DNA from 2 places in the Maritalea sp. genome. Region 2 is predicted to be linked to the other one. Evidence: predicted binding sites of a transcription regulator. Region 2 holds the regulator's gene; the other holds the start of a gene.
What was found. Region 2 encodes HrcA, which represses chaperone genes, less so after heat shock. Its sites were predicted from a motif close to GTTAGCACTCNCNNNNNGNGAGTGCTAAC; they were not measured.
Positions count from the first base shown of each region.

Region 1 (3,511 bases), on a different contig from region 2:
TTCGATATCATCGCCACAAGTGTTGCTAACAATTGAGCATTGGTGAAGTTGAACGCCATTCGCTCAGCCGCAAACGTTAGCGTCGCCAAATGCACAACCACGCCAACTGCGCCGACCGCAGCAAAAAGTATGAAACTAACAGGCAACAATCCACCCATTATTTTTGAAAGTGCTAATCCCAAAAACTGTGCGGCGACCAACGGACTCATTTTGCTCTCACCATCATGACGTGCTCGAAACTTGAAACCCACCTCACCAATATCCAACGGTTTACCCATGTTGCGGGCTGTAGCGATAATATCGAGTAGGATTTTAAACCCCTCACTCGAAAGCTTTGGCACCACTTGTTCAAACCGCTCACGCTTAAGCATAAAAAAGCCGGTCATCGGGTCTGAAATTTTTGCGCCCGTGATCAGGTTCGCGATCCAATTCGCAACGTTCGATCCCATCTCGCGGAATTTGCTCAGTCCCTCTTCGGCGGTTTGTCCGCCATAAAAGCGAGAGGCGAGCACAAGGTCTTTGCCTGCGCTGACCATTTCAAACATTTTTGGCAAAACAGTTTCATCATGCTGGAGATCGCCATCCATAACTGCAACGATTGGAGCCGTGCTTGAAGCCATGCCTTCAATGCAAGCTGACGACAATCCACGTCGGCCGATACGCTTAATGCAATGAACATTGGGTTTTGATTGTCCGAGCTCCTTGACGACGTCAGCCGTTCCGTCAGGGCTGTTATCATCGACGAAAGTAATCTCCCAATCGATGTCGACCAAAACGGCATCTAGCTTTTCGACCAACACGACAACATTGCCTGCTTCATTGTAAGTGGGCACCACCAGAGAAAGCTGTGGTGGCTTGTTTGCGCTCATTTGGCCAGCATCGGCTTTTGCTTTGATATCCATTGCATTCTCTTACTCGCGCTATCGCGCTTTTTGTCTCTGACAATTGTTGGCGAAAGGCTTACGCAACTGTACGCAAAAAGGCAAATATTCAAATGAGTTGGCATTCATTTGAGCCCTTTATCCCCTGACAGTAAACAAGCACATTCGAATATCATCCTACAAATTGGCCAATTTTGATGCAGAGCCAAAACAAAAATAAGGCACTTATCCTTGACTCTGCATAGTGGGCTTACTATCTGTGTGGCGTTGGTTGTTAGCACTCACCTACCAAGAGTGCTAATGGCCTTTGTTTTTTGAAACTAAATGTAAATTGAGGGAACTAGCATGAGCTTCCGTCCACTTCACGACCGTGTAGTCGTTCGTCGTGTCGATTCTGAAGAAAAAACTTCAGGCGGCATCATTATTCCAGATACAGCAAAAGAAAAGCCTTCTGAAGGCGTTATCGTTTCTGTTGGCCCAGGCGCCCGCGACGAAGATGGCAAATACATCACACCAGATGTTAAAGCCGACGACCGCGTGCTTTTCGGCAAATGGTCTGGCACTGAAGTCAAGATCGACGGCGAAGACCTGTTGATCATGAAAGAAAGCGACATCATGGGCATCATCGAAGGCTAAGTCTAGCTTTGCTAAATCTAGCATTCGTTTTACCCCATTTTTGATAAGTTCTAAGGAGCAAACATTATGTCTGCTAAAGAAGTAAAATTCGGCACCGATGCCCGCGACAAGATGCTAAACGGCGTCAACATCCTTGCAAATGCTGTTAAAGTTACATTGGGCCCAAAAGGTCGTAATGTTGTTATCGACAAATCATTCGGCGCACCACGCATCACCAAAGATGGTGTTTCTGTTGCTAAAGAAATCGATTTGGAAGACAAGTTTGAAAATATGGGCGCGCAAATGGTGCGTTCTGTGGCTTCAAAAACCAACGACGTTGCTGGTGACGGCACAACAACTGCTACAGTTTTGGCGCAGTCTATCGTTGTTGAAGGCGTAAAATTGGTTGCCGCTGGCATGAATCCTATGGATTTGAAGCGCGGTATCGATTTGGCTGTAACTGAAGTTATTGCCAACCTTGCTAACGCCAAGAAAAACATCTCCACAAGCGAAGAAGTTGCCCAAGTGGGTACGATCTCTGCAAATGGTGAAGCGTTCATCGGCGAAGAAATTGCACGCGCAATGGAAAAAGTCGGCAATGAAGGCGTTATCACAGTTGAAGAAGCTAAAACGTCAGAAACAACTGTTGATGTTGTTGAAGGCATGCAGTTCGACCGTGGTTACCTTTCACCATATTTCGCAACCAACACTGAGAAGATGACTGCAGAACTTGAAGATCCATACATCTTGTTGTTCGAGAAAAAACTCTCAAACCTACAAGCCATGTTGCCGATCCTTGAAGCTGTTGTTCAGTCTTCACGTCCATTGTTGATCATTGCAGAAGATGTTGAAGGCGAAGCGCTTGCAACATTGGTTGTGAACCGTTTGCGTGGCGGCCTTAAAGTTGCTGCGGTTAAAGCGCCTGGCTTTGGTGATCGTCGTAAAGCAATGCTTGAAGACATCGCGATTTTGACTGGTGGTCAAGTGATCTCAGAAGATCTTGGCATCAAACTTGAAACTGTAACTTTGGATATGCTCGGCACTGCAAAGAAAGTCGACATCACTAAAGAAACAACAACAATCATTGATGGTGCTGGTTCTAAAGACGACATAGAAGGTCGTGTTGGTCAGATCAAAGCGCAAATCGAAGACACTTCTTCTGATTATGATCGTGAAAAACTTCAAGAGCGTTTGGCTAAACTTGCTGGCGGCGTTGCTGTTATCAAAGTTGGCGGCGCAACCGAAGTTGAAGTTAAAGAACGCAAAGACCGTGTTGACGATGCATTGAACGCAACACGCGCTGCGGTTGAAGAAGGCATTGTTGCTGGCGGTGGCGTTGCTCTACTTCGTGCTTCATCTGCTTTGACTGTTAAAGGCGTAAATGCTGATCAGGACGCGGGCATCAAAATTGTTCAGCGTGCTCTTCAAGCTCCAATTCGCCAAATCGCAACAAACTCAGGCGACGAAGCTTCAGTTGTTGTTGGTAAAGTTCTGGAAAATTCTTCCGAAACTTACGGCTACAACGCGCAAACATCTGAGTATGGCGACATGATTTCAATGGGCATCATCGATCCTGTTAAAGTTGTGCGTACAGCTCTTCAAGATGCAGCGTCTGTATCTTCACTGTTGATCACGACAGAAGCTATGGTTGCAGAACTTCCTGCTCCTGCTGCTCCTGCTGGTGGCGGCGCACCTGATATGGGTGGCATGGGCGGTATGGGTGGTATGGGCTTCTAAGCTCACCCCTCAAACGTTTATAGAATTAAGGGCGGTCTTCGGATCGCCCTTTTTTTTTGTTTGAAGGTACGAATTGACCGAGGGTTGTTGTTGCATCCCGAGCATCTTTCGCGCCGCCGTTGGTCGCTCCGCTCGGCATTTTTTGGCGCTCACGCCGCGCACGCTGGCCCGGCACCTAGCTTTTTTTCGCGCCGCCGTCGCGCTACGCGCTTCCCCGGCACCCAGCTTTTTTTCATGCCGCCGTTGGTCGCTACGCGCTTCCCCGGCACCCCCGCCAA
Region 1 is NZ_JBPOEU010000022.1:20,989-24,499, forward strand. It holds gene ACSHWX_RS13470 (glycosyltransferase) at 1-902, opposite strand, end outside; gene ACSHWX_RS13475 (co-chaperone GroES) at 1,227-1,517, shown strand; gene groL (chaperonin GroEL) at 1,584-3,233, shown strand.
Region 1: ACSHWX_RS13475 (co-chaperone GroES) is a predicted target of HrcA. The motif match lies at 1,155-1,183, and genes of this name have one in related genera.

Region 2 (3,511 bases):
TGCCAAAGATGCCAAGAACGGGGAAAGAATTTTCCGTTCGCATGTCAAATTTTGGCCCCCTCGGGTGGGTTTCCGACCAAAAGAACGGCTATCGATATCAATCAACCCACCCAGAAACGGATGCGGCTTGGCCGGTGATGCCGCAAAGTCTTTTGGATTTATGGTCGGAAATAACAGATTATCCAGCACCGCCTGAAGCGTGTTTGATCAACTATTATGCCCCAGGCGCAAAAATGGGTATGCATCAAGATCGCGATGAGGATGATTTTGATGCGCCGGTTGTTTCCGTTTCGTTGGGCGATCGTGCAAGGTTTCGTTTAGGCGGCACCAAACGTGGGGGCAAAACTTCATCATTTGAAATTAGTTCGGGTGACGTTTTGGTTTTAGAGAAAGACACGCGCCTTGCTTATCACGGTATTGATCGGGTCTATCCTAACTCGTCCAATCTTTTGGATCACGCGAAGGAATGGTTTCCTGAAGGCGGACGGATAAACCTTACCTTGCGGCGGGTAAGCAAGATTTAGGCACCGTGTTCAAAGTCGAAACATAAAAAAACCGGCACATTGGCCGGTTTTGAATTGCTGCAGTTGAACTAAGGTGAATGCTTAAACGGATTTGTCTAAGTTTTCGCCACTTTCAGATGCTGCTGCCGCTGCGGTTTTTGGACCGCCTTTTGCAACACCCACCATCGCGGGGCGCAACATGCGTTCACCGATTACATAACCCGCCTGTACAACTTCCATAACGGTGTTTTCCACAACATCGCTATTTGGAATTTCAAACATCGCTTGGTGGAAATTGGGATCAAACTTTTCGCCCTTAGGCTCAAGCTTTGTAATGCCGTTTTTTTCGAGCAACCGGTGCATTTCGCGTTCGGTCATTTCAACGCCTTCAATCAGCGATTTAAACTGACCGTCAGCTTCGTCTTTGGCCTCTTGGGGCATGGTCAATAGCGCACGGGACAAATTGTCCGTGGCCGTGAGCATGTCGCGGGCAAAATTTGCCATCGCATATTGGCGCGCGTCTTTTACGTCGCGTTCTGTGCGTTTGCGTAAATTTTCCATTTCCGCAACAGCGCGCAACAAACGGTCTTTAAGCTTGGCGTTTTCTGCCTCAAGCACCTCCACTGGGGATGCCGCGTCCTGTTCGTCCGCAGCATCATGCAAAGGCTCAGCATCGTGCTGCTCATCTTGATTTGCTTCGTTATGGAACTCTTCGTCACTCATCATGGTTGGTCTGCTTGTTTCTTATTTGAACTGTGCCCCGGATATTGACCATTGAAAGACAAATTTCAAGCACTCAGTTCAAATGAGTTAGAATTTGCACTAAACGCCGCGCTTATTAATGAGTTTTGACACCACATGGGCGGTATAATCCACCGCGGGTACAATTTTGGCATAATTAAGTCGAGTAGGGCCAATCACGCCGACGACCCCAACAACATTTTGATTGATGTCGCGATAGGGCGATAAAATCACCGAGGAGCCTGAAAGAGAGAACAATTTATTCTCCGCGCCAATGAAAATCCTGACGCCGTTTGCGTCATTGGTATCCGCTAACAAATCGATGATCGATTTTTTAGATTCCAATTCATCAAAAAGCTGACGCACCCGGTCCAATTCTTCGCTGGCCATAGTGTCGGCAATTAAATTTGCGCGTCCGCGCACAATCAATGTTGGCGTTTCGTCGCCGCGCGGTTCTGAAAGGGTGGCCAATCCCTCGTCAACCAGCCGCTTGGTGAGATCATCAAGTTCAGCTTTGTGCGCTATATGTTGATCTTGGATGAAAGCGCGTACTTCGCGCAAGGTACGCCCAATAATATGGTGGGATAAAAAATTGCTGGCCTTGGTCAACTCGCTTGCGGTTAATCCCGCAGGAATAGAAAACACCCGGTTTTCAACATGCCCATCTTCACCCACCAGAACCGCCATCGCCAATTCCGCGCCAAGCCGCACAAATTCGATATGTTTGAGAACGGTATCGGCCTTTGGCGCTAACACGAGGCCCGCGCCGTGTGAAAGTCCGGATAAAACTTGGCTGGCTTGGGCCAGCACGTCCTCGATTTTTTCATCCTTGGCGGCGGCATCAATATGTTTTTCAATACTTTGCCGCTCGTCATGGCCCACAGCGCCGATTTCAAGCATCGCATCAACAAAGAACCGCAAGCCGGTATGGGTTGGCGCGCGACCAGCAGAAGTGTGCGGCGCAGCGATCAAACCAAGTTCTTCCAAGTCTGCCATGACGTTGCGCACGGATGCAGCCGAAAGGCTAACATCCAGCGCTCTAGAGAGTTGCCGAGACCCAACAGGTTCCCCCGTTTCAATAAAGCGCTCGACCAGCCGTTTAAAAATGCCTTGCGAGCGTTCGTTCAGAACGGATAAAAAATCCTGATCAAGTGGTGGTTCGCGTGGTGGCATACTCAATTTTGCCTCATCCATAAAATGCGCTTCAATAAGCTTATTTAGGCTCAAAAAGCCCAATCGCCAAGTTTTAAACAGACGTCAGGCACCCAATAGGCAGTAAATTACAGCGTTTGACGCGCTTTACTCTTGAAGTTGAGCGCGTTATCAGCCAATCAAATGCCAACAAAGCAATTTATTAAGGGGAACCGCAATGCGGCCTTCAAAACGCGCAAATGATCAAATGCGCGACGTAACCATTGAACGTAACGTTTCATCTCATGCTGAAGGATCATGCATGATCTCGTTTGGCGGCACAAAAGTATTATGCACGGCAAGCGTTGAAACGAATTTACCCCCTTGGCGTCGTGGCCAAGGCCTTGGTTGGGTTACCGCAGAATATGGCATGCTTCCCCGCTCTACCGGCCAGCGTATGCGCCGTGAAGCAACAGCCGGCAAACAATCTGGCCGCACCCAAGAAATTCAACGCCTTATTGGCCGCTCGCTGCGTGCGATCGTAGACATGAAAGCTCTGGGCGAAAATCAAATTACTGTTGATTGCGATGTTATTGAAGCGGATGGCGGTACTCGTACGGCCTCAATCACTGGTGCATTTGTTGCCATGTCAGACGCCCTATCTTGGATGCGTGAGCGCGAACTTGTCGGCGATAAGGTTATCACTGATCAATTGGCGGCCATTTCATGCGGCATTTACCGAGGCCAACCTGTTCTTGACCTTGATTATGACGAAGATAGCGAAGCTGAAACCGACGCGAATTTTGTGATGACAGGGTCTGGTGGATTTGTTGAAATTCAAGGCACCGCAGAAGAAAGCCCTTTTTCAGCGGACGAGTTGGCAAAACTAATTGGTTTGGCGCAAAAAGGCGTTGGCGAATTGGTGGAACTGCAAAAAGCAGCGTTGAAAGGCTGACATGCGTAAACTTGAAAAAGGCCAAAAACTGGTGGTGGCCACCCACAATGAGGGAAAGCTGCGCGAATTTAGAACATTGCTGGCGCCCTTTGGGCTTGAGCTTGTATCTGCTGGTGAGCTTGGTTTGCCTGAACCCGAAGAAACAGGCACCACCTATGAAGCAAATGCTATTCTAAAAGCG
Region 2 is NZ_JBPOEU010000012.1:61,273-64,783, forward strand. It holds gene ACSHWX_RS09070 (alpha-ketoglutarate-dependent dioxygenase AlkB family protein) at 1-524, shown strand, start outside; gene grpE (nucleotide exchange factor GrpE) at 606-1,226, opposite strand; gene hrcA (heat-inducible transcriptional repressor HrcA) at 1,326-2,438, opposite strand; gene rph (ribonuclease PH) at 2,614-3,330, shown strand; gene rdgB (RdgB/HAM1 family non-canonical purine NTP pyrophosphatase) at 3,332-3,511, shown strand, end outside.